Regions from separate parts of the Thalassospira sp. ABD4_177 genome, predicted to be linked through region 4. Evidence: predicted binding sites of a transcription regulator. Region 4 holds the regulator's gene; each other region holds the start of a gene.
What was found. The regulator PhoB, encoded in region 4, activates phosphate uptake and scavenging genes when phosphate is short. The targets are predictions, from matches to a motif close to TNTCATAAAACTGTCA.
Positions count from the first base shown of each region.

Region 1: the regulator PhoB is predicted to act here: its motif matches at 2,580-2,595, upstream of ACXAF0_RS19445 (deoxycytidylate deaminase).
Region 2: the regulator PhoB is predicted to act here: its motif matches at 4,846-4,861, upstream of phnF (phosphonate metabolism transcriptional regulator PhnF).
Region 3: the regulator PhoB is predicted to act here: its motif matches at 2,090-2,105, upstream of ACXAF0_RS05990 (diacylglycerol/lipid kinase family protein).

Region 1 is NZ_JBSWWO010000008.1:12,752-20,366, reverse strand. It holds tRNA gene ACXAF0_RS19465 (tRNA-Asp) at 1-11, opposite strand, end outside; tRNA gene ACXAF0_RS19460 (tRNA-Asp) at 256-332, opposite strand; gene ACXAF0_RS19455 (transcriptional regulator) at 660-1,214, opposite strand; gene ACXAF0_RS19450 (response regulator) at 1,211-1,705, opposite strand; gene ACXAF0_RS19445 (deoxycytidylate deaminase) at 1,989-2,462, opposite strand; gene pyk (pyruvate kinase) at 2,749-4,170, shown strand; gene ACXAF0_RS19435 (DUF2336 domain-containing protein) at 4,547-6,076, shown strand; gene ACXAF0_RS19430 (hypothetical protein) at 6,082-7,065, shown strand; gene ACXAF0_RS19425 (ribbon-helix-helix domain-containing protein) at 7,092-7,406, opposite strand; gene ACXAF0_RS19420 (DJ-1/PfpI family protein) at 7,525-7,615, opposite strand, start outside.
Region 2 is NZ_JBSWWO010000001.1:875,233-882,847, reverse strand. It holds gene ACXAF0_RS04075 (malate synthase G) at 1-46, shown strand, start outside; gene map (type I methionyl aminopeptidase) at 159-908, opposite strand; gene pcaG (protocatechuate 3,4-dioxygenase subunit alpha) at 1,041-1,670, opposite strand; gene pcaH (protocatechuate 3,4-dioxygenase subunit beta) at 1,674-2,387, opposite strand; gene ACXAF0_RS04055 (LysR family transcriptional regulator) at 2,492-3,439, shown strand; gene ACXAF0_RS04050 (trimeric intracellular cation channel family protein) at 3,464-4,099, shown strand; gene phnF (phosphonate metabolism transcriptional regulator PhnF) at 4,122-4,835, opposite strand; gene phnG (phosphonate C-P lyase system protein PhnG) at 4,969-5,469, shown strand; gene phnH (phosphonate C-P lyase system protein PhnH) at 5,466-6,089, shown strand; gene ACXAF0_RS04030 (carbon-phosphorus lyase complex subunit) at 6,092-7,225, shown strand; gene ACXAF0_RS04025 (alpha-D-ribose 1-methylphosphonate 5-phosphate C-P-lyase PhnJ) at 7,230-7,615, shown strand, end outside.
Region 3 is NZ_JBSWWO010000001.1:1,310,569-1,318,183, forward strand. It holds gene ACXAF0_RS05980 (glycosyltransferase family 4 protein) at 1-986, opposite strand, end outside; gene ACXAF0_RS05985 (UDP-2,3-diacylglucosamine diphosphatase) at 983-1,900, opposite strand; gene ACXAF0_RS05990 (diacylglycerol/lipid kinase family protein) at 2,119-3,066, shown strand; gene ACXAF0_RS05995 (methyl-accepting chemotaxis protein) at 3,445-5,442, shown strand; gene ACXAF0_RS06000 (TldD/PmbA family protein) at 5,563-6,912, opposite strand; gene ACXAF0_RS06005 (hypothetical protein) at 7,188-7,615, shown strand, end outside.
Region 4 is NZ_JBSWWO010000003.1:38,390-46,004, forward strand. It holds gene pstC (phosphate ABC transporter permease subunit PstC) at 1-507, shown strand, start outside; gene pstA (phosphate ABC transporter permease PstA) at 500-1,849, shown strand; gene pstB (phosphate ABC transporter ATP-binding protein PstB) at 1,851-2,654, shown strand; gene phoU (phosphate signaling complex protein PhoU) at 2,676-3,398, shown strand; gene phoB (phosphate regulon transcriptional regulator PhoB) at 3,416-4,114, shown strand; gene ACXAF0_RS16170 (cation:proton antiporter domain-containing protein) at 4,194-5,942, opposite strand; gene ACXAF0_RS16175 (calcium/sodium antiporter) at 6,215-7,177, shown strand; gene ACXAF0_RS16180 (SDR family oxidoreductase) at 7,511-7,615, shown strand, end outside.

The DNA.
Region 1 (7,615 bases), on a different contig from region 4:
GCTACACCCGCATGGCGTGGCGCGGTTTATATAAGGGGTGCTTCACTCTGGCAAGGGCTTTTTTGCAAAAAAAAGACGGGCCGGAAAATCAGTCGAAAAACGTCGACACGCAGCCTGGATCAGAGGGCGTTTTCGCCGTGCGGAATGCGCAGATCAAGGCAATGATCAAGGCGGAGGTGATGGGCAGAAACAAAAAAGCGCCAGCGGATGAACCGTGGCGCTTTTTTTGTACGTCATTCCCAATCAGGGAGGGAATGGCGCGAGTGACGAGACTTGAACTCGCGGCCTCCGGCGTGACAGGCCGGCGCTCTAACCAACTGAGCTACACCCGCATGGTGCGTGGCGCGGTTTTTAGCAGTCGCTCCCAGGTGGCGCAAGCGGTTTTTGACCTGCAAGTTCAAATTTTGAACCGGTTCTTCTGCCAGTAGAAACCAAGCGGGCCTTGGGCGCGTCAAGGTTTACCGTTTTTAGTGGGGGTCAGGTGGTGCGAAGGCATGGAACGCGGCGTGTGAGGGTAGGTGGCTTTGTCGGGCTAACCGGACATATCAGTTCGTTGAAAAGCGATGAAAATGTGTCTGGTCGCGCCAGTGCTGCAGGCGCAATTGCCCGTTGGCCGCGTAACAAGGACAGTATGCGAAAGATTAAGTCGCGCGGGATGTCTATTCGCGCGGGTCTTCGTAGCGTTCGGTCAGTTTGGTCAGGGCCGCGACAGTTGCCTGTTCGACGGTTGAGCCAAAACCGGTAACGCGCCCGGCCAGAATGACATAGAGAGAATCGATATGAAGCTGCATAACGAGCAGCTGTTTTTCGTTGGCGGTGGTACGGTCGGCAACGAAGGTTTCCAGCGATTTGGCGATCTGGGTCATTAATGGATACTGGAAAGTCCCGCCCAGCGCCTTGACCGAATAGGCAAGATCACTTGCCGCCGTGACGGCCTCAGGGCGTTTGGATTTATCGCCAAGCCCTGCGATCACCGTTTTACGGCATGCCATCAGGTCCTTGCCGATGTCGCGAACGAAGGTTTCCGAGCTGCGCTGAACGACCTGTTCGAGCTCTTCGAGCTGTTCGGGCGACAGGTTGATGTCGAAACCCTTTACGAAGTTGACAGCCCGGCGCTTGAGATCAGTTTGTGCAGGAATGATTTGCGCATTCTTTTTCTTTTTTGGTTGTTCCGGCTTCACGATTGCTCCGCTTCCCCAGTCAAAATGACTCATTCGTCTGTGCTCCTGCGATCAGGGCCATCAAACTGGACCTGTCTGCGACGTCGGTCCGGGCCAAAATAGGTCCCGGTATTCACAAAGACACGCGGTCGGGTGATCACCGAAACCAGACGGCTGTAAAGTGCCTTGGCGTTGAAGGGTTTGGCAAGAAATTCCGTAATCCCAAGATCGCGCGCGGTCGTCACGTAGCGAAGCTCGGAATGCGCGGTAAGCATGATCACCGGAATGAACCGGTTTGGCGAATTGGTCGAATTGCGCATGACATCAAGAAATTCGAGGCCATCCATGCCGTGCAGGCGCCATTCGCAAATCACGATGTCGATCTTTTCCGTGCGCAGCACGTCAAAGGCAGCATTCGGCGTTTTCACGCGTTGGATATGACTAGCCCCCAAATAGGCGAGCGTGTCATAAACCACCTGAGCCGAAATCTTGTCCCCGTCAACAATCAGAAAACTGATTTTACTAAAGTCTATTTTCGCGTTCATCCGGCCTCGGTTCCTGAGCATCATCACGAAATGCGTCGCTGTTCAGGAGGATACAGCAGCAAATCATACCCCGTTGCTGATCTGTAAATCCTTATACCTTTGTCTGGTTTCCAGCAAGGCCAAACCGCAAGGATTCAGGCCGGGAAATCTGACAAATACTGACCCAGGGCCAGCTTTAAATATCGAACAGACGACGTTTGCGTCTTATTTTTTGGTGCTCGTGTCCGGTTTGAACACACCCAATATTGGATATTTTTTTTGAGAGTAAAGAGGAAGATCGTTTTTATTTCATGGGCTTGGTGGTGCCGTCGTCGTCGATGACCTTAACGGCGATACCAGACTCTTCGAACATTTCTGTCGATATTTTCATATCCTGTTCCCAGCGTTCGAGAAAATCAGGGGTCAGTTTCGACTTGTCGACATAGACCTCGGCGATGCCGGCCTGAATGATGGCACGCGCGCAATCGCAGCACGGGAAGTGCGTGACATATAACGCGCAGCCATCAAGCGACGTGCCGGTATAACTGGCGTTATAAATGGCATTGCGTTCGGCATGTTCGGTATAGGCGTATTTTTCCGGACGCTGATGGCGGTTTTCGACGGCGTCATCGACCCCGCGCGGAAAACCGTTATAGCCGACAGCACGAATCTCCTTTTTCGGGCCGATAACAACGGCACCGACCTGGGTGCTGCGATCTTTTGACCAGTCTGCAATATGGGCTGCGAGGCCAAGAAAGCGGTGGTGCCATTTGCTCATGAAAAGGATCCTGTTTGCGCCAAAGGTATGGTCGGTCGGCTCGTCCGATATGACCGAGATATTTCACCGGGATGGGTTCTTTAAAGAAGGCGCTTCTTGTAATTGTCCAGTGAAAAATCACATTTTTGTAAAGGCAATTAAAGAAAAGTCCCTGTTCAAATAGGGGCTGATTGATTATTAAGGGGGTACCCCCAGAAAAAGATCAGGACGCCTTTTCGTCTCGCCGCAGATGCAGGCCGAAGCGGGAAGGCTCATGTGTAAACCGAATAACAAGAGGTAGTAGCCGATGCGCCGTCAACGTAAGGCGAAGATCATCGCGACCCTGGGGCCGGCAAGTTCAAAGCCAGAAATCCTCGAACAGATCGTGCAGTCAGGTGTGGACGTATTCCGCCTGAACTTCTCGCATGGGGAACACTCAGAACATCTGGCCCGCTTTGAAGCGATCCGCGCTGTAGAAGAAAAACTCGGCCGCCCGATCGGTATTTTGATGGATCTTCAGGGCCCGAAAATTCGTGTCGGGACCTTTGCTGATGAGCAGATCGAACTGGCAGCCGGTGACAAGTTCAAATTCGATATGGACAAGAAGCCGGGCGACAAGACCCGTGTGGCGCTGCCCCATCCCGAAGTGTATGCCGCGCTCAAGCCGGGTGCGAACCTTCTGCTTGATGATGGCAAGCTGCGCATGCAGGTCGACAAGTGTGACGACAAGTCCGCAGAATGCACCGTCATTACCGGTGGTCCGCTGTCAAACCGCAAGGGTGTCAATCTTCCCGATGTGATGTTGCCGCTGTCACCGCTGACCGACAAGGACCGTGCCGATCTGGTTTACGGTCTTGAGATGGGTGTTGATTTCGTGGCCCTGTCATTTGTGCAGCGTCCCGAAGACGTTGCCGAGGCACGCAAGATCATTCAGGGCCGTGCGGCCATCGTTTCCAAACTGGAAAAACCGCAGGCGATTGATCACCTTGATGAGATTGTCGAGCTTTCTGACATGATCATGGTCGCGCGTGGTGACCTTGGCGTCGAATGCCCGCCGGAAGATGTTCCGATCCTGCAGAAACGCATCATCAAGGCCTGCCGCGAAGCGGGCAAGCCGGTGATTGTTGCCACCCAGATGCTTGACTCGATGGTGTCCAACCCGGCACCGACCCGTGCCGAAGCATCCGACGTCGCGACGGCCGTTTATGACGGTGCTGATGCGGTGATGTTGTCGGCCGAAAGTGCTGTGGGTAAATACCCGATCGAGACCGTGTCGATCATGGACCGTATTCTGCGCCGTGTGGAACAGGACGAGCTTTATTACCGCATGCGCGATGCCAACCGTCCGGATCCGGAACATAACGCCCCGGATGCGATCAGTGCGGCGGCCCGTCAGGTGGCCACCACCATCGGTGCGAAAGCGGTTGTGAACTATACCTCGTCGGGTTCGACGGCGTTCCGTGCCGCGCGTGAGCGTCCGGAAGTTCAGATTCTTGGCCTGACGCCGCGGATTCAGACGGCACGTCGTCTGGCGCTTTGCTGGGGCGTGCATCCGGTCTTTACCCGTGATGCCACCAACTTTGCCGAAATGGTCGGAATTGCGACAGAAGTGGCGAAGCGCGAAGAATTCGCCGGGCCGGGAGACTCGCTTGTCATTACCGCAGGTGTTCCGTTTGGGACCCCGGGGGCGACCAACATCCTGCGCATTGCGTGGGTTAGCAACAATTAAGCTGATCCTTAACGCATACCATTGCGTGTTGAGACTTTTCAGAAAACGGGCGTCCTTCGGGGCGCCCGTTTTTGTTTGGATACGGTTGGTAAACAGCCCCCTTTGCCGGGTTTTTCGCAGACAAAGGGCAGGGGGCATCAAAGCCCCCGTTATCGTTAATGTTTTTTTGAGTCTTTGCGCCGATAGTCATTCTGTAATCAAGGCTCTATCCAAGGATTTGAGCCATTGAGGTTGGGCTATCAAAATTAGACGTCTTGTCTGGTTGTGTATCGCTGTCAGTTTCGGTTAAGCTATTCTGACAAAACACAAAAATAAGGCATCGCAACGCCGATGCCGATATGCCGCCAGGCACGGGACCAGGGGAATAACTGCGATAATGCTGAGTTGGATGTTCAATCGGCAAAAGAATGCGGGCAATGAGGGGCTTGATGACAAGGCCTCGGCAAAGCTGCGTGATCTCGCCGACACTGTTCGTACTATCGCACCTGAGTCGTTTGGGGCTGATAAAGGTCAGCCGCAGGGCCGCACGATTCCCCGCAAGCATATTTCCGAAAACTCCGCCGACGCCGCAGGTCTTGAACATGCCGCGCGCCTTTCATCTGAACTGGACGCGCTTGATGATGTTGAAGATGTGCCTGATTTCGATAGCGATGTCCGCATGGATGTCGCCCGCCGTCTGCGTCGGCACCTGACGGATCTAAGCCCGTCGGAACGCCTTGATATGGTCGATGAGTTCGTCGCAGCGATTGCCAACATGGGCGATTGTTATCGCCCGCAGGTGATCGCGCTGATCGAACAGGAACTGGGCCATACGCCATATATGACCCGTCAGGCCGCCACCCGTTTGCGTCAGGACATTCAGGCGATTGGCCGGGTATCGATTGCAGACTATGTCGAACTTCTGAGTGATGCCGATTTCCTTGATATCATGCGGGGGCGCAGTGAGTTTGTTCAGACTGCGGCCGAGCGTGAACGTGCAGAGCTTGAAGCCGCCGCCAAGGTCCGCCTGATCGCGCAGCAGGCCGAAAAGGAAAAGGGCGGGTTGCTGAACCGTTTGCTGTCATCTGACGATGCGCCGCGCAATGTCGTGCCGATGACACCGCACCTCACCGAGAAGGCGACACCGAAGCCAAAGGCACCGGAAAACGACATTCTTGGGGGCCAGAACCGTATTTCGCGTCAGGCCCAGCGCCGCATTGCGCATTTCATTATGGCATCGCTGTTTGACACCTTGGTCGAACAAGGCCGCATGCGCACCGAAGTTGCCCGTGCCTTGCGCCAGTCTGTGCGTCAGCGGATCGAAAAGGCCCGTTTTGAAAACCGCATGCCGGTCCAGTCCCGCGAAAGCGAGATGGAACTCGAGATTGCCGATAACGAAATGGTCGAGAACGATATCGTTGAGGCATCTGATGCCAAAATGACGATGGATCAGTATGTGCTTGATGCCCTGTCGCGCAATGACGATGCGCTGGTGGTACAGGCGCTGGCGCAATATGCCGAGATGCGGACCAATGCCGTTTCCAAAATTCTTGATTCGGGCAGTGCCCGGGCGATTACAGCGCTTGCATGGCGCGCGGGAATGACCGCGCCGGCGGCGGTTGTCTTGCAGATCAGCAACGGTATTCCGGAATCGGCGATTGAAAGCCCGGCAGCCGGTGGCCGCTATGCGATGGCCGCAGCGGATATGGACTGGTATATAGATTTCTTTAGCGACATCAAGCCGGTGGCAGCCCGCACCAAGGTCGAAAAAGAAAGCGAACCGACCCCGGCCGAGGCGCCCAAAGCACGTTCTTCTGTTCGTAACTCAGCACGCAGTCATGGCCTGCGTTCGCGCTCTAGCCGCAATAGCGGCGGGCTGGAAGGCTTGGTCTCTGACAAGCGGTCCAAAGGTCGCAAAGAGGACTGAGTGCCATGAGCAGCAATCACGGCATCTCATATGACGGGCTCAAACATGCCCTTACCATCAAGGAAAGTTATCTGTCTGGCGAACCGCTTACCGTAACCGGGGCGGCCAAACAGCAGCGCCTTTTGATGCCGGAGCATTTGCTGAGCAATGACCTTGCCCTGATGCAATATGATGATCCGTTGGCATTGGCTGTGATTGCGACCAAGGACCCGGAAAGCCCGATGGCATTGGCGGCCGCGATCCGCATGGGCCCGCATGCCAAGTGCAAGGAACTGATCACCGGTGTGTTTGAAGTCGTATCCGAAGCGACCAAACACGAATTGGTTGCCGATTGCGCCAAACTTTTGACCAAGAATGCCTTCAGCCCGGAAGCCTTCCACCTTGTGCGTACGCGCGCCTCCAATCACGTGGTGGAAATCCGCGAAGCCTATCGCCGGGCAATGGGTGATAACCTGCGGGCTTTGCTTGATGGCAAAATGGAAGCCCGGGCGTTCGTCGAAGAATTCATCGAGCTGGCCTCGAATGGCAATCTGCGCATTGATATCTATCGCCGTCTGGTGATGAAGCTGATGCGGTCGGATGCAGTACGGCCGAGCGTCAAATTCATGCTGCTGGAACGTCTGGATCGTTTCCCGCAGATGGTAAAGCTTCAGATCGTCAAAGAGGTCAATTCCGCACCCGATACCGCAGAATATCAGACCCTTAAGCAGGAACTGCGCTGGATCTACGAGGCAAAACAAAAACAACAATTGCCGCAAGCGCAGCAAACGCCGATCAATGCATCGGGCAATACCAACGCATCCGGGCCGCGCATCAAGGCGGCCGATCTTGTTGGTCGGTCACAAATCGATTTCGGGGCGGCGGCTGGCATTCATCAGCGCAACAGCATCATCAAACCGGCCGAGCCCACCCTGCGGCGCAACAGCGCGCCAAACCTGATGACCAGTGGCGGGTTCAGCACGCGTGAACTGTCTTCCTGGCTGAACTAAGCATACCTCAGATAAATCCAAAGAACCTAGTTATGCAGTGCCGACGTCGCGTTTGATGCCGGTACATGAACATGCAGGCCAGCTTGTTTTTCGAGATAAACCGTGCAAATCACACGCACCAGTGATGCGAAGTTCGGAATGTCGCCGCGCGTCGCCACAACTTCGTCATGGATTTTGCCGAGAAACTGCGGTGTTGTGAAACCCTCACCAGAGGCGATTTCATCAAGGATCTGCCAGAAGCGTAGCTCAAGGCGCAGGCTGGTCACCACACCATTGATCCGCACAGAGCGGCTGACGGATTGATAGAGTTCGGGGTCGGTTCCTGAATAGATCTGACACATTTGGACGGCCTTTCCTTTGGGTGCCGCTGTCACGATCCGTGCGGCGGTCTTCTTTTTGGTTGGCACAATGGTCAATCAAACTGCGCCCAAACGCAATGCACGTTTGGGCGCAGACAGATTACAAATTGATTTCGGTGCCAAGAACCTTGAGGAAAGCCGCCATCCATTTCGGGTGGGCTGGCCATGCCGGGGCGGTTACCAGATTGCCA
Region 2 (7,615 bases), on a different contig from region 4:
TCTGCATGCGCGCCGGCGCGAAGCCAAGGCAAAATACGGCGCCTGATCGCGATACCGGACTCCAGATCAGACCAAAAACAAAAGCCGCCCGATCCATTCGGGCGGCTTTTATGTTGCAGACAATACTGCAGCATAAAGTGCAGCATTTTTTGCCGGGATCAACTGCCCAGCGTCATGATTTCGTAGCCCTTATCGGTGACAACAAGGGTGTGTTCGTACTGCACGGTTGCATCACCGGTATCGGCATACAGCGTCCAGCCATCTTCGCTATCAAGTGCCCATTTCGCGCCAAGTGACAGGAACGGTTCGATGGTAATGACCTGCCCTTTCTTGAGCGCCCGGCGTTCCTTGGGATCGTCCCATGTCGGGATGGTGTGGGGATGTTCGTGCAGCGACTTGCCAATGCCATGGCTGGCAAGATTACGGATCAGAGTATAACCGCCCTTACGGGCAAAGTTTTCGATCTTAAGCCCGATTTCGCGGATCGGGGCCTTGTCGCGCACGACCTTGATGCCCGTCCACATCGCCTTTTTGCCGTCTTCACACAGCTTGGCGATTTCGGGTTTCGCCGTGCCGCAAATAAAGCTGGCACCGGTATCGGAGAAATATCCATCAAGTGATGCCGACACATCGATATTGACCAGATCCCCATCGGCAAGAACCTGATCCCCGGGAATGCCGTGGGCGACGGCCTCATTGACACTGATGCAGGTCGCACCGGGGAATTTATATTCGCTTTCAGGGGCGGAAATCGCCCCGGCATCTTCAAGAACCTTGCGTCCGATCTCGTCAAGTTCGGCAGTCGTGATCCCGGGAACGGCGGCCGCCCCCATGACATCACGCGCACGGGCACAAATGCGCCCGATCTTGCGCAGCTGTTCGAGTTCTCTTTCTGATGAAATTGTCATGGAATGCTTATTGCGATGCACCGAAGCAAAGTCAAGAAAACCCCTGTGCCGTGACAAACCGTTTCACAAGAAACGACGGCCACTGGTGATGGCCGTCGCAATGCATTGAGGTTTCAATCCGATCAAGCGTGATCAGATATCAAAGAACACGGTTTCGTTTTCGCCCTGTAGCACGATGTCAAAGCGATAGACCGGAACCGGCCCACTGTCATCGCGGCTTGCGATCAGGGTTTTGCGACGTTCATGCTGCTCGATCAGGTTCAGCACCGGGTCCGTCGCATTTTTATCGGCTTCATCGGCGAAATACATCCGGGTGTTCAGACCGATATTGATCCCGCGCGCCACGATCCAGAAATTGATATGCGGTGCCATATCGCGATTGTTGCGCCCCGAAACCACGCCCGGCTTGATGGTTTCAAACCGATAGACAGCGGTATCAAAATCGGTTCCGGTCCGACCCCAACCGCGAAAATCTTCATCGACCTTGCCGGATTTCTGGCGATCAAGTTCGTGATTGTAGCGCCCGTCCGCATTGGCCTGCCAGATTTCAAGCAGCGCATCACGAAGCGGCGTACCCGTGCCATCAATCACCCGGCCTTCGATAATGATCCGTTCCCCACGGGTGTTCTCATCGGCCAGTATGTTGGTGAAATTGTTTTCAAAGATGTCAAAACCGGCCTGCTTGGGAATGAGCCCGATATGAACATACGGGCCCGCCGTCTGGGAGGCTGTTTCTTTGAGATAATCAAGGTTCTGAACCATGGATCAGTTTCCTTCCAGACGGTTTTCAAACAGGGTCGAACGACGGCCGCGCAAAACGATGTCGAACTTGTAGGCAATGGTATCGAGCGGCACCGAGCCATTCAGGTCAATCGGCGCAATCAGGCGGTTGATTGCATCTTCGTCCGGGATGACATGGACAATCGGGCATTCCTTGATCAGCGGATCGCCTTCGAAATACATTTGGGTGATCAGGCGCTGGGCAAAGCCGGACCCGAAGACCGAGAAATGGATATGGGCCGGACGCCAGCTATTGACGTAGTTACGCCATGGATAGGGGCCCGGCTTGATGGTGCGGAAGAAGTAGTAGCCATTTTCATCACTCAGCGCGCGGCCACACCCGCCGAAGTTCGGATCAATCGGCGCCAGATAGGTATCTTTCTTGTGGCGATAGCGCCCACCGGCATTGGCCTGCCAGAATTCAACCAGTGTATTGGGCACCGGGCGGTTGTTTTCATCAAGAACCCGCCCATGAACGATGATGCGCTCGCCAATTGGATCGCCATCCTTGGCATAGTTGCGGATCAGATCGTTATCAAGCGGCCCCAATTCGTTCTGCCCGAACACAGGACCGGTGACTTCGGACAAGGACCCTTGCAGCGACAGCAGCGACTGGCGCGGTGAACGCGCGACCGATGTCTTGTAGATCGGCGTATAACCAGCGGGCTGAAGCGTTCTGTCACGCTGATAGAATTCCATGATGTTTCCTCCGCAGATGATGCTCCGGACAGTTGAATGTCCGCGTTAAGACCATCCTGCGCGGCCGATTGCATAAAATAAATGCATCATTTATCATGTAATTCATGAGCAACTTTGATCATTTGGAACTGGACGGCCATGCGCTGCGTCTGTTTCTGGCCGTTCTCGAAGAAGGGTCAGTTACGGCTGCGGCCGAACGGCTGGGTGTTACGCAATCTGCGGTCAGTCACAACCTGACCAAATTGCGCCGCATCATGCGCGACCCGCTTTTCACCAAATCCGGGCGCGGGATTGTGGCGACCGCACATGCGCAAAACCTGGCGGAACAGGCGCGGTTTCTTCTGGATCAGATGCAGGCCTTTGCCAGTGGTGCGGATTTCGAACCCGACGGCGCATCGATGACGCTGACGATTGCCGCCAACGATCTGCAGCGTGATCTTTTGCTGCCGACCCTGTTTCATAATCTTGAAGGTGCGCTTGCCAACATCCGCATGACGGTGGTGCCGTCCCTTTTGCCGGGGCCGGCCTTGCTGCGCGAGAATCACTGTGATCTTCTGATTTCACCCCGCCCACCCGAAGGGATCGATATCGTGCAAAAGCGCCTTCTGACCGATCACTACATGGTGTTTTATGATCCGGATATGCGGGATACCCCGCAAAGCGCGGATGATTATCTTGCCGCACGCCATATCACGGTGCGCTATGGCAATAACCGTACGCTTGAATTTGATGACATGCTTGAAAGTCAGGGCGTTGATCGCAACATCGTTTTGCGGGTGCCGAACTTTACCGCCATTGCCGAATTCCTGCGCGGAAGCAATATGATCGCAACCTTGCCCAGTCTTTTGCACAAGCATGCCCTGCGCGATTTTGCGCGTGCACCAATGCCGGTCACCGGTCTGAAGGACCGCACGCTTGATCTGCCGATTTTCATGTGCTGGCACCAACGTTATCAGCATGATCCATCGCATCGCTGGTTGCGCGAACAGCTTGAAGATGTTGTCGCAACCCGATTGCGTATGCCAACCAAAGAACCCGTTTCGCAAACTTAGGGGGCAGGCCCCGCAAAGGACACAATGACGATTACAGAAATCATCTATTGGCTTGAATTGGCCGGGGTTGCTGTTTTTGCGATTACCGGCGCACTTGAGGCATCCCGTCGTCAGATGGACATCATGGGGTTCGTTTTGATCGCGACCTTTACCGGGATCGGCGGCGGCACGGTGCGTGATGTCATCACAGGGGCAACACCGGTCTTCTGGATCCGTGACATCACCTGGCTTGTGAGCTGTATCAGCGCTGCAATCCTGACATACTTCACCGCCCATCTGGTGGAGCGGCGCTATGTCGCCTTGCTGTGGCTCGATGCGCTGGGGCTTGCGATGTTTGGCGTCACCGGGGCGGCCATTGGCCTTAATCTTGGCGTGTCACCCTTGGTGGCCGTCATTCTGGGGATGATCACCGCAACCTTTGGCGGGATGGTGCGCGATGTGGTGTGTAATGAAATACCGCTGATCCTGCGGCCAGAGATTTATATTACCTGTGCACTCGTCGGTGCCGGAATTTATGTCATCGGCACCACAATCCTTGGATTGCCGCGCGGGCCGATTGCCGTCATCGGCTTTTTTGCCGCCTTCACGATGCGGGCAAGTGCGATCAAGTTTGGTCTGCGTTTCCCGGTCTACAAGGCCCGACCGGGTCGGGAGTACTAGGGGGCTTTCGACCACATAAAGCCTACTCAACGATCAACTGCACCCGGTCGCTGGAAAAGGCGGTGATCCCGTATTCAATCGGCACACCTGCGGAATCGACATCGACACTTTCGGTCGAAATCACCGGACGGTTGCGCGCCTGCTTGAGCAGGTTGGCAACCCTTGATGACGGCAGGGTGGCAGAGATACGCGTGGTTTTGCGACTATAATCATGAATCCCGAAGCGCTTGAAGGCCTCGGTGAGCGACTTGGTCTCGACAAATATTTCGACAATGCCGTCAAAGCGGGCAGCCGGCAGATAACTTGTCGCCACCGCCAGCGGCACACCATCGGCCTCTGACACAGAGAACAGCTCAATCACCCGTGTGCCCGGTTTGACATCAAGGAATTGCGCAACGGCTGCACTGGCTTTTAGCACCTCGGACGATACCAGACGCTTGTCGGGCAAACGATGCCGGCCCGATACAATCTGCGAAAAGCGGGTTTTCGAACCCAGCGGGTAATCCAGGATCTGTTCCTGCACAAAGGCCCCGCGCCCCTGCTCGACCCGGACAACATTGGAATCGACAAGTGCGGCCATCGCACGGCGCACCGTATGGCGGTTCACGCCAAAGCGCCGAACCAGTTCCATCTCGGTCGGCATCTTGTCACCGGGCGCGAAAACCCCGTCGGCAATATCAGTCAGAAGCTGCTTTTCTATTTGCTTCCAGATAGATAGACCCGGTTCCCAATCCATTAAATTCCCCGTTCATAAAACTTTCACCGCAAGACCTTTGCCTTTGGTTCTGGATCGTCTTATAACGTCAATAGGTATAGACGTCTAGACAAATTTTGAATTTGTCGACACAAGTTGAAAAGGGATCAGATTGATGACGGCGCACCCTGCCCCGAATGCCGAGACCGATCAGAACCGGACTACAGACACCCCCTCCGATCCACAAATTGCCGCACGTCAGAAATGGATGTCGGTTCTGGCCCGCACATCGCGTGCCCGGCTGAAAACACAATGGTCGGAAAACCATCGCAGTGAAACCTGGACCCACCTGCGCGAACCACAGATTGGCATGGTGATGGTGCGCGGTCGGGCCGGTGGTGCCGGACAGCGGTTTAACCTTGGTGAAATGACGGTAACGCGCTGTGCCGTGACACTGTCTGACGGCACCGTCGGGCATTCATACGTCAAGGGACGCGATCGCATTCAGGCGCAATATGCCGCCCTGTTTGACGCGGTGATGCTGCGCGATGGATCGGAAAGCGACTTTATCGAAACGCTCGCCGCCGAACAGGCCGCCGCCAAACACGATCATGCGCGCAAGGTTGCCGCCACCAAAGTTGATTTCTTCACCCTTGTCCGCGGAGAAGACGAATGACGTCCCAATCCCAATCAACAACCGCCCAGACAAGTGACCTGCTGCCCGGTTTTGACCATGCGGCCTTTGATTCAAACGCCGTCTTTCGTGCCCTGCTTGATGCCATGTCGCGCCCCGGTCGGATTTATGATCTGCCGGTCACTGTTACGGCGCCTGATGGCCTGAACGAAGCTGCAACGGCAACCCTTCTTGCCATGGCGGATATGGATACCACCGTGTGGCTTTCGCCATCACGCGCGACCAAGACCGCCGGCGATCATTTGAAGTTCCATTGCGGCTCCCCGATCAGCACGGATGTCAAACAGGCGGACTTTGCAATTGCCCGCATTTCAGATGACCTGTCCTTCGTCACCGATCTTTCGGTCGGCAACGCAGAATATCCGGACCAATCCGCGACCCTGGTCCTGATGGTCGAAGAGATTTCCGATCGCCCGTCCATGACCCTGTCGGGACCGGGCATCAAGGACACACACAGCCTTGCGATCAAGGATTTGCCGGAAAGCTTCCATGCCTGGCGGGCAGAGAACCATCACCTGTTTCCGTGCGGCGTTGATGTGATTTTCGCAAGCCCAACCCAGATCGCCGCCCTGTCGCGCACCACCCGGATCGAGGTCAATTAATCATGTATGTTGCGGTAAAAGGTGGCGAACGCGCCATCAACAATGCTCACAAGCTTCTGGCCGAGCAACGCCGGGGCGACAAAGACATTGCCGAAATCGAAACCGATCAGATCGAACAGCAATTGTCGCTGTCGGTCACGCGCGTTATGGCCGAAGGATCGCTTTATGACCGCGATCTGGCTGCCCTTGCCATCAAGCAGGGCCGTGGTGATTTGATTGAGGCGATCTTTTTGATGCGGGCCTATCGCACGACGCTGCCGCGTTTTGCGTTTTCCAAGCCGATCAAAACCGCCGAGATGGATGTGTCGCGCCGCATTTCGGCAACCTTCAAGGACCTGCCCGGCGGCCAGATTTTGGGCCCGACCTTTGACTACACGCATCGTCTTCTCGACTTCACCCTGATGGCCAATGGGGAAGAACCGACCGAAGCATCAAGCGGTGAACACCCGGTCGATGAAAACATGCCGCGCGTTCTCGATGACATCTTGAACTATGAAGGCCTTATTCAGGACGAACCAGTCCCGGTTGATGACGATGCGCCCGTCGCCGATTTGACCCGTGAGCCCGTCAAATTCCCGGCCGGGCGTGATTTGCGTTTGCAGAACCTGTCACGCGGTGATGAGGGATTTGTTCTGGCACTCGGTTATTCCACCCAGCGCGGTTATGCCAACAGCCACGCCTTCGTCGGTGAAATCCGCTATGGCACTGTTTCGGTCGAGATCGAACCCGAAGAACTCGGCTTTGCGATTGATATCGGTGACATCGAACTGACCGAATGCGAGACGGTCAACAAGTTCAAGGGATCAAAAACCAAGCTGCCGCAATTTACCCGTGGTTATGGGCTGGTGTTTGGTCAGAACGAACGCAAGGCCATTTCGATGGCGCTGGTTGATCGTGCCATGCGCGCCAATGAAATGGGCGAACAGATCATGGGCCCGGCACAGGACAGCGAGTTCGTGATGGAACATAGCGACAATGTCCAGTCCACCGGCTTTGTCGAACATATCAAGCTGCCACACTATGTCGATTTCCAGGGCGAACTTGAACTGGTGCGCCGCATGCGCGCCGAGGTCGAGGAACGTCTGGCGAAGGCCGACGCCGAAAATGGCACATCCCAACCCGAGGCCGCGGAGTAATCCCATGGAACAGACTGTCAAAAACCCGGCCGACGGGGCACCGGACTATAACTTTGCCTATCTTGATGAACAGACCAAACGCATGATCCGGCGCGCGCTGCTCAAGGCCGTGGCAATCCCAGGTTATCAGGTACCGTTTGCCGGACGCGAAATGCCAATGCCGTACGGCTGGGGCACTGGCGGTGTTCAGGTGACGGCTGCTGTGATCGGACCTAATGATACGCTCAAAGTCATTGACCAGGGGGCGGATGACACCACCAACGCGGTCTCCATCCGGCAATTCTTTGCCAAGACGGCACAGGTCGCCACCACGGAAAAAACCGCGGAAGCATCGATCATTCAAACCCGTCACCGCATTCCGGAAAAGGAACTGCGCGAAGATCAGGTTCT
Region 3 (7,615 bases), on a different contig from region 4:
AGATTGTGCAGGAACTGGTTGGCGGAGTTGCGCCAGCTATATTGTTCGGCCAGTGCGCGGGCATCCTCACCTTTTAGCTCAAGCGCCGCCAGGGCAGCTTCACGCAGATCGGCATCAATCGCCCCGGCCTTGGTACCACGCACGATGTCGGCCGGACCCTGCACCGGGAAGACGGCGACCGGGGTGCCCGATGCCAATGCCTCAAGGATGACAAGGCCGAACGTGTCGGTCTTGCTGGGGAAAACAAAGACATCGGCGGACGCAAAGGCGGTCGCCAGTTCTTCGCCGACCTTTTTACCCAGAAACTGCGCGTTGGGATATTTGCCTTTGAGCTCATTAAGCTGCGGGCCATCACCGACCACGAACTTCGTGCCGGGCAGGTCAAGATCAAGGAAATGGCCGATATTCTTTTCCACCGCCACACGGCCAACAAACAGCCAGTGCGGTTTCGGGAAGTCGCCAAAGCTGGCCTCTGGTCGGGGACGGAACAGATCAAGATCCACCCCGCGCGACCAGATATGAAGGTTGTTGAACCCCCAATCGGACAGTTCCTTGCGCAGGGTTTCGGTCGCCACCATGACGGATTGCGACTTGCCATGGAAATGCTTCATGCCGCGATACAGGATCGAGAGTGGCAGGCGCCAGCGGGCATGAATATATTCCGGGAAGCGCGTGTGATAGGCAGTTGAAAACGGAATGCCGTGTTTAAGGCAATAGGCCCGGGCTGCCTGACCCAGTGGTCCTTCGGTTGAGATATGAATGGCCACCGGATGCAGGGCCTCGATCATTTTGGCCATCTTGCGTTTGGCAAACAGGGCCAGCCGGATTTCCGGATAGGTCGGGCAGGGAATGGTCTTGAACTGATCGGGCGAGATGACATGAACGTCATGCCCCATCTCGCCCAGCTCGCCGCGTACGGTTTCAAGGGTACGGACAACACCGTTGACCTGTGGATACCAGGCATCGGTTACGATCAGTATTTTCATGCAGTCTTTCCAATCGGTGCATCATTGCCCTTTTTCGAAGAGCCCGATGCAGAGTTGCCCGCGCTGTGGGCGGTACGGAACATGGAAATCAGTTTGCCAAGGCCCAGTGACGGGGTACTGACAGCATCGCTGCCGGGGCTTGAGTGGCTCATCGCCATCTGGCGCATTTCAGCCCAGTGCAGCAATTCAAGCTTGCCATCTTTGTCTTCGACAAGGGCGGTGCAGCTTTCGACCCAGTCACCGTCATTGCAATACAGGACATCGCCGATTTCACGTTTTTCTGCATGATGGATATGCCCGCAGACCACGCCATCCACCTTGCGTTTGGCGGCTTCGTGGGCAACGGCATTTTCAAAGTTGCAGATGAACTGAACGGCGTTTTTGACCCGGTTCTTGAGATAGGCCGAAAGTGACCAGTACCCATATCCCAGTCGGCGGCGCACGCCGTTGAAATAACGATTGAGCGCGATGGCAAGGTTGTAGGCCGTGTCGCCCAGATAGGCGAGCCACTTGGCATATTTGACGACCCCGTCAAATTCATCGCCATGAATGACCAGCAGGCGCTTGCCATCGGCGGTGACGTGGATGTCGTTCATTTTGACGTCGACATGGCCAAAGGTCATGTCGACAAATTCACGGGCGAATTCATCATGGTTCCCGGGGACGAAGATGACTTTGGCGCCATTCTTTGCCTTTTCCATGATTGTCGTGATCACGGCATGATGACTTTCCGGCCAGTACCAGCTTTTCTTGAGCCGCCAGCCGTCAATGATGTCACCTACCAGATAATAGGTGTCTGCCGTTACTTCATTGAGGAAATCCAATAGAAGGTCTGCCTGACATCCACGTGTCCCCAGATGGACGTCTGAAATCCAGACCGTGCGGTAATGCGGTTGCAGCGTCATCGCTGTCATTGCCGCTCCTCCGTATCCTGCCAAAAGGATGGCTGGAATTCGACAAATTGTCTTGCCGAATACTGTCCCCAACCAGTATCCGTTTAAAACAAATCGTTCGATTATATAACCCGTTCACAGAAATTTCGCGGTTCTGTAAAGCAACTGTTACACGTTTTATTTCATATGGTAGGGTAAGTGATAAATTTATTTCATTTTTATTTCGGAAGTGGGTCCAAATGACCGAAGCGGATGTGACTGTCATCTTCAATCCACGTGCCGGGGGCAATAAACAGCGGTTTTTGTCCCAGATATTGCAACATGCCGGTATCAAGGTGGAATTGCTTCAGACCACCCATCCCGGTCACGCCCGCGAGTTGGCGCGCAAGGTGCGCGCCCATCAACGTCTGTTCGTGGCCGGCGGTGACGGGTCATTGAACGAGGCGCTCAACGGGTTGCTGGATGCCCAGATCGACGGTCACGAAGTCCCGCCACTGGGCATTATTCCGCTGGGTACCGCCAATGTGTTGGCGGTTGAGGTCGGGCTTGAAATCAAGGCACGCGCGATTGCGGAGTATATCAATAATCCCGGCATGGTCTGGGTCCGCCCTGGATTGGTGAATGGACGGGCATTCTTTTTGATGGTTGGTATGGGGGCCGATGCCGACACCGTCGCCAATGTGTCGCTGCGGCTTAAGCGCCTGATTGGCAAGGGCGCCTATGTTCTCGAAGGCCTTCGCAATATTTTCTTCCCGCATCATCGCGATTTTGAAGTCAATATCGGCCGGGAAAACTACCGCGTGGCGGGGGTCGTTGTGACCCATGCGCGCCACTATGGCGGCGCGTTCATTATTTCACCCGATGCCAGTTTGACCGCCAACAGTCTTGATGTGGTGATGATGCCCGGTAACGGGATCGGTGCCCTGTCACGCTATGGACTGGCGCTGACGCTGAATCGTTTGCATGCCCAAAGTGATGTGTCGGTGGTCCGCTCTGAACGCATCACGATCACCAGCCATTGCGGCCCGGCCCCGCTTCAGATTGACGGGGAAAGTGCCGGCAAGCTTCCCTGTGAAATCAGCTTGTCACCCTATCCGGTGCGGCTGATGGTTCCGCCGGCCTATGCCGATTTGGCATCGAGATCAGAAAGCCCGCCGCAGGAACTGCTTCGGATTGCAGCGGACTAGCGACGGGTGCTTCCTCGCGGTTGAACCATGCGAGTCCCCCTATTGAGACCACAATTTTTAATTAAACTTCATTTAAGAACGCAGTCCTGAACCGACAGGCGTTTTCGCGCCGGTTTCATCGCTGATCCGCAACGTTTCAGGGTTCATCATATTTTTATGATGATAAAGCAGTGACTCCTTGAAGTTGCATTTCTCTTTACCACTTTAATTTCAAGGTGTCACGGGCGCCTTGCCCCTCCTCATATGAGGATATTGGGGCTTGGAAAGTTCCGTTAGACCGAAGTGGCGAGCGTTGATGAACGTCATCGCCTTCCAAGGAGAATGACAATGGTTTCGGGGTCCTCTGCTTTGGTTCTTAACTCGGGGATGTTGGCTAATATGCGCATCAAATCAAAAATTCTGGCTGGTTTTGCTGTTGTTCTGGCAATTCTGATCGCGGCCCTTGCCTTTGCCTATGTCACCTTTGTCGCAGTCTCGCATGATGTTGATGAATATGCCCATTATGTTGAAGAAGCATCCCTGATCAGCGAGATCGAAACCCAATTTTTGCGCTTTAACAGCCACGCGCGGGAATTTGCCAATACGGCAGACCCGGCCGATGCCGAAGCAGTATTTACCTATGCCAAGCAGCTTGAGCTGATGCTTGATGATGCCCAGGGGCAGTTTGTCGGCCAAGAACACCGAAGCCGCATCCAGCATATCGGCGAGGAGCTTGACGCGTATCTTGCAAGTTTCGCCTCTGCCAAAAGCCTGAGCGACGAATATCATTCCCTGATCCTTGATCGCCTTGAACCGGACGGGATCAAGATTGTTGCAGATCTCGACAAGCTTGTTGCCCATGCCCAGGACACGGGCGATATGGAGCTTCTCAAACGCTCGGTCGCGGCACGCGAACATGCGCTTCTGGCGCGCCTCTATGCCAATATCCTGATTGGTCGTCAGGATGACAGCTTTGGCGCCAAGTCGGCGGATGAATTTGCCAAGCTTGAAACCGCATTGGGGCAAATTGGTAATCAACCGCTGACGGGTGATCTGAAAGCCGTGCTTGATGATGCCAAGGAACTGTTTGCCGATTATCGGCAGGTATTTGACAAGGTGCGCGCAGATGAGCTTGAAATTGTTGCCACGGTGCATGGCACCATGCGCGAGGCATCCGAGGGCATCATTGCCGATGCCGAGGCGTTAAAACATGACCTTGCGGTGGCAGAACAGAACATCTTTGAAAAGGTCGTTGCCGAAATCATTCTGGCCGAGACCGAAATCCTCATCGCATCCATCGGTGGGGCGGTTCTGGGCATGATCCTGGCCTGGGTGATGGGCGATCGTTTGTCACGTCCGATCATTGCCATTACCGCAATCATGCGCCGTCTTGCCGACCGTGATCTTTCCGTTGAAATTCCGGGACAAACCCGAAAGGACGAAATCGGTCAGATGGCGCAGGCGGTTCAAGTGTTCAAATCCAATGCCATCCGCAATGATGAGCTCGAAGCCGAGGCCCAGGCACAGGAAGAACGTGCCAAGGAACAGCATCGCCAGTTCATGAACCAGACGGCAGACAGCTTTACCAACAGTGTCGGAAGCATCATCGAAGCGGTGGCGGCGGCCGCTGTGGAATTGCAGGCAACCGCCACGGGCATGTCCCAGATCGCAAATACCGCCTCAGAGCAAACAACCGCTGTTGCCTCGGCAAGTGAGCAGGCCAGTGGCAATGTGGATTCTGTTGCGTCCGCGACCGAGGAACTCAATTCCTCGATCGAGGAGATCAACCGGCAGGTCGTATTTTCGACCGAGATCGCCAAAAAGGCCGTTGATCAGGCGCGCGAAACCATGCGCGGCATTCAGGAGCTGGTCGAGGCATCCAATAATATCGATCATGTTCTTAAACTGATTTCCGATATTTCCGATCAGACCAATATGCTCGCCCTGAACGCGACGATCGAGGCATCTCGTGCCGGCGATGCCGGCAAGGGCTTTGCCGTTGTCGCTAACGAGGTCAAAACCCTGTCAGCGCAGACCGCAAAGGCGACAGAAGAAATTCGCAAGCAGGTCGACAGTCTTCAGGGCCGTACCGGCTTTGCGGCCAGCCAGATTGATCTGATCAGCAAGACCATCACGGAAATGGACGGGGTTGTTGCGACGATTTCCTCGGCGGTGGAGGAACAGTCGGCTGCCACCCGCGAGATTGCCTTTAACATCGAACAAGCTGCAACCGGGACAACGGTTGTGAGCTCCAACATCGTTACGGTTTCTCAGGCCGTAACCGAGGCGGGCACAGCGTCGAGTGACGTTTTGACCGCAGTCAGCACCATGTCTGAGAACTTTACCACCCTGAAAGGTGCCACTGACAGCTTTGTCAGTACCATTCGGGCAGCTTAGGTCTCCACCCCGACCTGAGTACCCGAAACTCCCAAGTACCCAAGAAGTACCCAAACTGAAAACGCCCGGCCAAATGGTCCGGGCGTTCTTTTTTCGTCTTTCTGGCAACAAAGAGTTTTTTTACTGACCAGCCAATGTCATGCCATCAATACGAAGGGTCGGCGCGTTGGTGCCGTATTTAAACGTCAGGTCATTGGCCGGAACAACCGACTTGAACATGTCTTTCAGGTTCCCGGCCACGGTGATTTCCGACACCGGATAGGCCAGTTCACCATTTTCAATCCAGTAGCCCGACGCACCGCGTGAATAATCACCCGTGACGCCATTGACGCTGCTACCGATCATCTCGGTGATATAAAGCCCCGATTTGATATCCTTGATCATGTCTTCGGGCGAAATCGTGCCCGGTTCCATGTAAAGGTTGGTGGTTGATGGCCCCGGCAGGCTTCCGGCGCCGCGTGATGCGTTGCCGGTTGATTTCAGGCCCAGCTGACGGGCAGAGCGTAGATCCATGATCCAGGTTTTCAAAACACCGTTTTCGATCAGATGGCGTTTCTGGTTTGCTACCCCTTCGGCATCAAACGGTTTGGATCGAAGCCCACGTTTGCGATGCGGGTTATCAATGATGTTGATATGCGGGGCAAAGATTTCGCTATCCATCGCATCAAGCAGGAAGCTTGTGCCACGTGCAATGCCCGATCCATTGATCGCACCCGAAAGATGCCCAACAATAGACGCCGAAACACGCGGATCATAAATCACCGGCACCTGCGCACTTTTGACCTTGCGCGGGTTAAGGCGACGCAGGGTCTTTTCCGCTGCCTTTTTGCCGATATCAACCGGGTCGCGCAGATCGGTCGAAAAGACCGCGCTGTCATAATCGTAATCGCGCTCCATGCCCGTACCGGTTCCCGCCAGCACAGAAACCGAGATATGGCTGCCCGACCCGGCATAGGAATTGGCAAAACCGTTGGTCGCAGCCAGCGTGATCTGATGGCGCCCCCAGCCGGCTTCGGATCCTTCGGAGTTGGTGATGCCTTCGACCGAGCGGGCGGCTTCTTCACACGCGCTGGCCCATTCGATCAGCTTGTCCTGATCAACTTCGCCCGGTTCGCAAAGCTCAAGCGCCTCGACATCAAACGTTTCGGCAAGCTCGGAGGGATCGGCAATGCCGCAATAGGGATCTTCCGGCGCGTTTTTCGCCATGGCGACGGCACGCTCGACCAATTCGCCAAGGGCTGCGTCGCTGGTATCCGAAGACGATACCACCGCCTGCTTTTTACCGATCAGAACCCGAAGGCCAAGGTCAGCCCCCTCAGAACGTTCAAGCTTCTCCATCTTGCCCAGACGCTGGGCAACCGAAAGCGATGTGCCTTCGACATAAACGGCATCGGCGTCATCTGCACCGGCCTTTTTGGCCTGCGCGAGAAGATCATTGATGCGATCAAGTGTCATGTCGGTCTTGGGCATGGAGGCTCCCTTGTCTCGAAATGGGTCTCTGAATGAATTTCTTACGTTATAGGCGGCGAGATCGCATTCGCATAGGGGCGAAACACAAACCCTGTTTTCAAGTGTGATCAACCGCCTGTGACAAAGGTGGTTTTCGTTGCGCATGCGGGCAAGGGCGAAGGCGATGCTGTTTTCGCGAATGCTTCTGATATAGTGGGTGATAACACGCAAGATAGGCAGCAAAGAAGCTGTGGCACGGGGACCAAATGACGAAGCGATTTTTAAGACATGGCCTGATGACTGGCGCTGTTTCGATGATGTTGGCGGCCTGTAATCACACGCCAGCCAAACCGGTGACGGAACAGCCCGAAAATTCCGCAGATAGTGGTGTCTGGGAACTTAACGCTGATGGCCGCACCGACCCGGTCTCAAGCGCGCAGCTTTACAGCGAGATGCGCTGGCAGGGCGGGCAATATGCCCGCAATTATCGCCATCAGATGCTGACAGGTGATTTTACCTGTGATGACAAGGTCGACCGGATTGCTGGCTGGGTCGATCTTGATAGTCCCGAAGGGCCGCAATTTGCGCTGTTGTTTGTCACCAATCATGGTGGCGAGGCGCAAAGCGAAATCCGCTATATCCCGTTTGAACAATCCGAACAGTTTGCCCTGTGCGTCTATGATGAAACAGCCCCGCCGGTGCTGAGCTGGCAGGAAAACAGGCC
Region 4 (7,615 bases):
GCACCCTTCCTGCGCGACAATGGCGCGCTGCTTGGTCTTGATGTCAGCTCGGAAAGTGCGTTGGCAGCGGGCCTCGTCATGGGTGTCATGATCATTCCGTTCGTCTCCTCGCTGTCTGATGACGTGATGTCGCAGGTGCCGAAATCCTTGCGCGATGGCTCTTATGGGCTGGGCGCAACCAAATCCGAAACCATTCGTAACGTGATCTTCCCGGCGGCTTTGCCCGGGATTGTCGGCGCAGTTCTGCTCGCGGTGTCGCGTGCGATTGGTGAAACCATGATTGTTGTGATGGCGGCCGGTCTTGCGGCGAACATGACGGCAAACCCGCTTCAGGCTGTAACAACCGTAACCGTGCAGATCGTGACCCTTCTGGTCGGTGACCAGGAGTTTGACAGTGCCAAAACCCTCTCGGCCTTTGCGTTGGGGCTGGTTCTTTTCCTTGTCACCTTGGGCTTGAACGTATTTGCCCTTAAGGTTGTTCAGAAGTATCGCGAGAAATATGACTGATATGGCATCTCTTATGGAAGACAGAGCTGCGGCCAAGGTGATCTCTGACAATCTGCGCAAGCCGGTTGACTGGGACAGCCCGAAAATCGCCCGCAACATCAAAAAACGCTACGCTGCTGAACGCCGCTTTAAAATGTATGGCCTTGCTGCGATCGGTATCGCGCTTCTGGCCCTGTTCGTTCTGGCATTCTCGATCGGCTCGAAAGGCTACAGCGCCTTTTACCAGACCTATGTCCAGCTCGAAGTCACCTTCGACCCGGCCGTGATCGACCCGGACGGGACCGGCGATCCGGACGTGATCGGGCGGGCAAACTTTGACGGTCTGATCAAACAGTCCCTGCGCGAACGCTTCCCGGACGTGACGTCTCGCAGCGAGAAACGCAACCTGTATGGCATCGTTTCGGGTGGTGCCTCTTATGATCTGCGTGAACGGGTTCTCGAAAATCCGAGCCTGATCGGGCAGACGCGCACCATCTGGCTGATCTCGGGTGATGATTTCGATATGCTCAACAAGGGCTATATCGATCCGACCGTCGATGAAGGCGACCGTCGCCTCAACGATCAGGAAGTCGGCTGGTATAACGAACTGGTCGAAGCCGGTGCGGTGGAAAAACAGTTCCACACCCGCTTCTTCACCAGTGGTGACTCCCGCGAGCCGGAACTGGCTGGCATCTGGGGGGCGGCTGTTGGCTCGTTCTATACCCTGCTTGTCACCCTGGCATTGTCCTTCCCGATTGGGGTTCTTGCTGCGGTTTACCTGGAAGAGTTCGCACCGAAGAACCGCTTCACCCAGATTGTTGAAGTCAACATCAACAACCTGGCCGCTGTCCCGTCCATCGTCTTTGGTCTGCTCGGTCTTGAGGTGTACCTTAATGTCATGCATCTGCCGCGTTCGGCGCCGGTTGTTGGTGGTTTGACGCTGGCCCTGATGACGCTTCCGACGATCATTATTGCCTCGCGGGCTGCGATCAAGGCGGTGCCGCCGTCGATCCGCCAGGCCGCCCTTGGCTTGGGCGCATCCCCGGTTCAGACCGTGACCCATCATGTTTTGCCGCTGGCAATGCCGGGCATTCTGACCGGCACGATCATTGGCATGGCCCAGGCACTGGGTGAAACCGCACCGCTTCTGATGATCGGGATGGTCGCCTTTATTGTTGATATCCCGGGCGGGGCACTTGACCCGGCAACGGTTCTGCCGGTCCAGATCTATCTGTGGGCGGACAGCCCGGAACGTGCCTTTGTCGAGAAAACCTCGGCAGCGATTATGGTGTTGCTGGCATTCCTTGTCCTGATGAATGGACTGGCTGTGTATCTGCGCAAAAAATTTGAACGGAAGTGGTAAAATGGCTGCTGTATCCCAGAGCGCAATGACGGCAGAGCCGTCGGTCGAAAAACCGAAAATGACCGCGCGTAACCTTGATCTTTTCTATAGCGATAATCAGGCTCTCTATGAGGTCAACCTTGATATTGCCGAAAAGCAGGTTACCTCGCTGATTGGCCCGTCGGGCTGTGGTAAATCCACCTTCCTGCGCTGCCTGAACCGCATGAATGACACCATCGACGGTGTCACCATCAAAGGCGAAGTCACCCTTGATGGCCGCGACATTTATGACAAGCGCATCGACGTGGTTCAGCTGCGCGCGCGCATCGGCATGGTGTTCCAGAAACCGAACCCGTTCCCGAAATCGATCTATGACAACGTGGCCTATGGCCCGCGCATTCATGGTCTGGTCAATTCGCGTGACGAGCTTGACGAAATCGTCATGACCTCGCTTGAACGTGCCGGCCTTCTCAAGGAAGTCAAAGATCGCCTGCAGTCGCCGGCAACCGGTCTTTCCGGTGGTCAGCAGCAGCGCCTGTGCATCGCCCGTGCGGTTGCCGTCAGCCCGGAAGTCATCCTGATGGATGAGCCGTGCTCGGCGCTTGATCCGATCGCGACCGCCAAGGTCGAGGAACTGATTGACGAGCTGCGCTCGAACTACACGATCGTGATCGTGACCCACTCCATGCAGCAGGCTGCCCGTGTGTCACAGCGCACCGCGTTCTTCCACCTGGGCAAGCTGGTCGAAGTCGGCGAAACCGATCAAATCTTTACCAACCCGAAGGACGAACGCACCAAGGGTTACATTACCGGCCGCTTCGGTTAAGTGAGCCAGGAGTACGCATAAATGGCTGAAGATCATACCCATATCGTAAGTTCGTTCGACGAGGAACTGACCCGTCTGAACAACATCATCTCGCAAATGGGCGGGCTTGCCGAAAGCCAGCTTATTTCGTCGATCCGCTCGATCGTCAAACGCGATTCCGAGCTGGCCGAAAAAGTCATCCTGTCCGATCAGCGCATCGACGTTCTCGAACAGGAAGTCCAGGACTTTGCCGTTCGTCTGCTGGCGCTCCGTCAGCCGATGGCAGATGACCTGCGTCAGGTCGTGACCGCGCTCAAGCTGTCGAACGATCTCGAACGCATTGGTGATTTGGCCAAAAACATCGCCAAACGCGCCCAGGTCCTGAACCAGATCCCGCCGATCCGCCCGGTTCAGGCGATCCCGAACATGGCCAAGCTGGCCCAGGAAATCATCAAGGATGTCCTGGACGCCTATATCGAAGGCGATGCCGACAAGGCCCACCGTGTCTGGGAACGCGATCAGGAAGTGGACGATATGTACAATTCGCTGTTCCGCGAATTGCTGACCTACATGATGGAAGATCCGCGCAACATCACCGCGTCGACCCATCTGTTGTTCATTGCCAAGAACATCGAACGTATTGGCGACCACGCCACCAACATCGCCGAAACGATCTATTACCGGATCAAGGGCGAGGACCTGCCGGGTGTTGACCGGCCAAAAAACGACGCAGCGAACTTCGCTGTTGTCGAACCGAATGAGTGACACTGGAGCATAGGAAGATGGACCCAACGGTTCTTATCGTCGAGGACGAAGCTGCAATCGTAACCATGTTGCGCTACAACCTCGAACGCGAGGGGATGCAGGTCGTCGAAGCCGGAGACGGTGACGAAGCGTTGAAAATCATGGCAGAAACCCATGTCGATCTGGTTTTGCTCGACTGGATGTTGCCCGTCATGTCGGGGATCGAGGTCTGCCGCCAGATCCGCCGCAAGCCCGAAAGCCGGGATCTTCCGGTGATCATGGTCACCGCACGCGGCGAAGAAGGCGACCGTATTCGCGGCCTTGATACCGGCGCGGATGACTATGTCACCAAACCGTTTGCCATTGGCGAGCTGCTGGCCCGTATCCGGGCGCTTCTGCGTCGGTCCGGTCCGGCGCAACCACAGGGGCAGTTGATCTATTCCGACATCGAAATGGATCTCGCCGCTCACCGTGTCAGCCGCAATGGCAAGGCGATCCATCTTGGCCCGACGGAATTCCGTCTGCTGCGCTATTTCCTTGAACATCCGGGACGGGTTTTCTCGCGCGAACAGTTGCTGAATGCGGTCTGGGGCCCGAACATCTATGTCGAAACCCGCACTGTTGACGTTCATATCCGTCGCCTGCGCAAGGCACTCAATGACGTCAAAGGCACCCGCGATATCATCCGCACCGTCCGTGCGGCCGGTTATGCGCTGGATTCCGAAACCGCGGCCTAAGCCGTTTTGACACGCGATCCAATGAAAAACCCCCGTTGCGATGCGCAGCGGGGGTTTTTGTTTTAAATCCGGAATGGCTTTACGGGGTGTCCTCGGCCGGTTTGTCGGTTTCCTCGGAACTTCTCTGTTTTCGCTGTGTGCGCGGCGCCAGTTCGTTCATCAACAGCATATCGGCCCGGCGGAATTTGGCGATTTCGGCATCGATATCTTCCTGCGGCACCTCGCAGGCGGCCAGAACGTGATCCGATAACCGCAAGCCGGTTTCAAGTACCTCCGGGATGGCGGCATCCGCGCCATGGCGTGACAGCGGCCCGATATGGGTGATGTCCTGCGCACGGGCAAAAATCTTCAGATGCGGATAATGCTGGCGCAACAGCGCAACCGTCTTCTCCGTCGCATGCGGGTTCCCCATGGCAACAACCGCAATTTTTGCTTCGTCGGTATGTGCCGCCCGGAAGGTTTCCGGTCTTGACCCGTCGGCAAAGTAAACTGGTAGGCCTTCGGCCCGGCCACGCGAAACCTGCTGGGCGTCACTATCAAGCACCAGGAACGGGATGTTCCGGGTTTTAAGCAACCGCGCCAGAACCCGGCCAACGCGCCCGCTGCCGATCACCAGAACATGCTGCTGAATGCCCTCGGACTCTTCGGCGATCTTGCCAAGCTGGTCTTCTTCCTTGGGATGGAGCTTTTCCTCGATCTTGTGACCAAGGCTGATCAGGGTCGGGGTCAGGGCCATGGAAATCGCCACCACCGGGATCAGCATCGCCGCAATATCAAGCGGCACCGCCCCGTTCTGGGCCGCCAGGGCAAACATCACAAAGGCAAATTCACCACCCGCCGCGAGGCTCATCGCGACCCGGATCGCGAGACCGGTTTCAAACCGCATGGCACGCGCCAGTCCGAACAGAACCGCCGTCTTGATGGCGAGCAACAAGACAAGCCACATGACGATGGTGCCGAACTGGTTATAAACCACGTCGGCATTGACCGACATGCCCACCGACATGAAGAACAGCGACAGGAACACCCCACGGAACGGCGAGATATCGGCTTCGATCTGATGGCGGAATTCGGTTTCGGCCAGCATCACGCCTGCAATGAAGGCCCCCAGCGCCATCGAAAGACCGGAAACTTCGGTAAGGGTGCTGGCCGCCAGCACGACAAACAATGTGCCAATGGCAAACAGTTCCGGGTTTTTAAGCGACGCGATATAGCGAAACAGTCGCGGCAAGACATAACGCCCAACCAGCAACAGCAACGCAACCGACCCGAAACCAAGCAGTATGCTCATCCACGGGCTGGTTTCCGTTCCGGCATTGCCTGCCGCCTGCACCATGATCAGGAACGGGCCAACCGCCACGTCTTGTAGCAACAGGATGGCAAGGGCGGCACGGCCAAACCGGGTATTGAGCTGCCGGTCGTCAGAAAGCTGTTTTAGGATGATCGCAGTCGATGAAAGCGCAAGCGCACCGGCAATGACAAGCGCCGTGGGCAGCGCATACTCCATCGCCACCAGAAGCCCCAAAAGGGCTGCCATCGACACCACAATCTGCAAAACACCAAGCCCGGCAAAGCGTCCGCCAATAACCCGCAGGCGATCACGCGAAAGCTCCAACCCGATCATGAACAGCAGGAAGACAACGCCAAGTTCGGCAACAGTTGAAATGTCTTCGCGTTCGGAAATCAGGCCAAAGCCGAACGGTCCGATAAAGAAACCACCAATCAGAAATCCGATAATCGAATTCGCACGAAGCTTGTGCGCAATCGGAACCGCAATGATCGCGGCAGTCAGAATAAGGAACAGCTCGAACAGAACGCTGTGATGCATGGCGAAAATCGATCCGGCAGGCGGTTAAATATCTGAAAATAACGAGATTAACAGGATAACGAAAATAACCCTGCCAGTCGTGGGTAAATTTGACGCATGTGAAAAATTCACACCCCTGTCGCAGCATCCGGTTCTGGCGCGCCGTGATGTGCTTAAACGTTTGCGTGCGCACAATGTCACATCCTGATGACTTGCCATTCGGCTTGCCAAATGCCATCTTCCGCGGGCCTGACAAAAGGCCGGTTTAATCGCTTTTCAAACGAGCAGACATTTTGGAACAACTTATCCCCTATCTTCAGATCATCGCAGGTCTTGTTTTACTGACAGCAGGTGGTGAATTCATCGTAAGGGGGGCGGTTGGTCTCGCACTTTTGCTCGGCGTTTCCAAAGTCATTGTCGGTCTGACAATTGTCGCCGCCGGGACATCGGCGCCGGAATTTGTCGTTTCGCTGAATGCGTCCCTTAAGGGCACGGCCGATATCGCCATGGGCAACGTTGTTGGCTCCAACATTGCCAATATCCTGCTTATTCTCGGGGCGGTCGCATTGCTCAAACCTGTCGCGGCGTCGCGTGTGACGGTTGTGCGCGACGGGGGCACCATGTTGCTTGGCACTTTGCTGTTCATTGGTTTGTGCATGTTTGGTGTGATCGAACGCTGGGCTGGGGCGATCATGCTCTGTGTGTTGGCCGCGATCTGGTACTTCACCTACAAGCATGACAAAAATTCACCCAGCGAAGCCAGCCACCTGCATGAAGAAGAAGTCGATGAAATCGGTGAAAAGCCCAAAGGCTGGACCAAGCCGATCATTGCGACCGTGATCGGCATTGTCGGTCTGATGCTTGGTGCGGACTGGCTGGTTGAAGGCGGGGTAACGGTGGCCCGTCAATTTGGCGTCTCCGAGGCGGTCATTGGCCTCACCCTTGTGGCGTTCGGCACCTCCTTGCCCGAACTGGCTGCATCGGTGGTTGCTGCTTTCCGCGGGCATTCCGATGTTGCGCTGGGCAACGTATTTGGCTCAAACCTTTTGAACCTGCTGGTGATCATTGGTGGTGTTTCACTGATCGCGCCGATCCCGGTGCCAGAGCAGATCATGAATTCCGATATCTGGATCATGCTGGCTGTAACGGTGGGTTTGCTGGGCGTTGCCTATGCCCTGCGCAAGATTTCGCGCATCACCGGTGTGGCATTCGTGATTGCTTATCTGGTCTATGTCTTCCAACTTGTCGTAGCATAAAGCATATTGCGTCTAATCTGCCCCATTTTGCCGGAGAGAACCTTCTGTCCGGCGAGGAAAGGACCGCAGTACGTAGCGGGGCTACGTGCAAGGAGCTTGACGCTGCGGGGCGGAAGGTTCTCCCGGCCCGAAGGGTTTGTTTTTGGCGGCGTTTCGCGGCGTTACACCGTTTGACCGATGCACCGCATCGCTCTGCACGCTGTGCCTTGCCAAACGACACGCCAAAAACAAACACAATGGAGCAGATTAGACGCAATATGCTTTAATCAGTTCAATCAGGTTCCGGCGAAGCCGTTATAAGACCGGGACCACATGACAAGGATCGAGGCAGCGATGACAGCTCAGTCTCCAAAGTCGGTTTTGATTACTGGTGCTGCAAAACGCATCGGCCGGGCGGTCACCCTTGATCTTGCGCGTGATGGCTATGACATCGCCCTT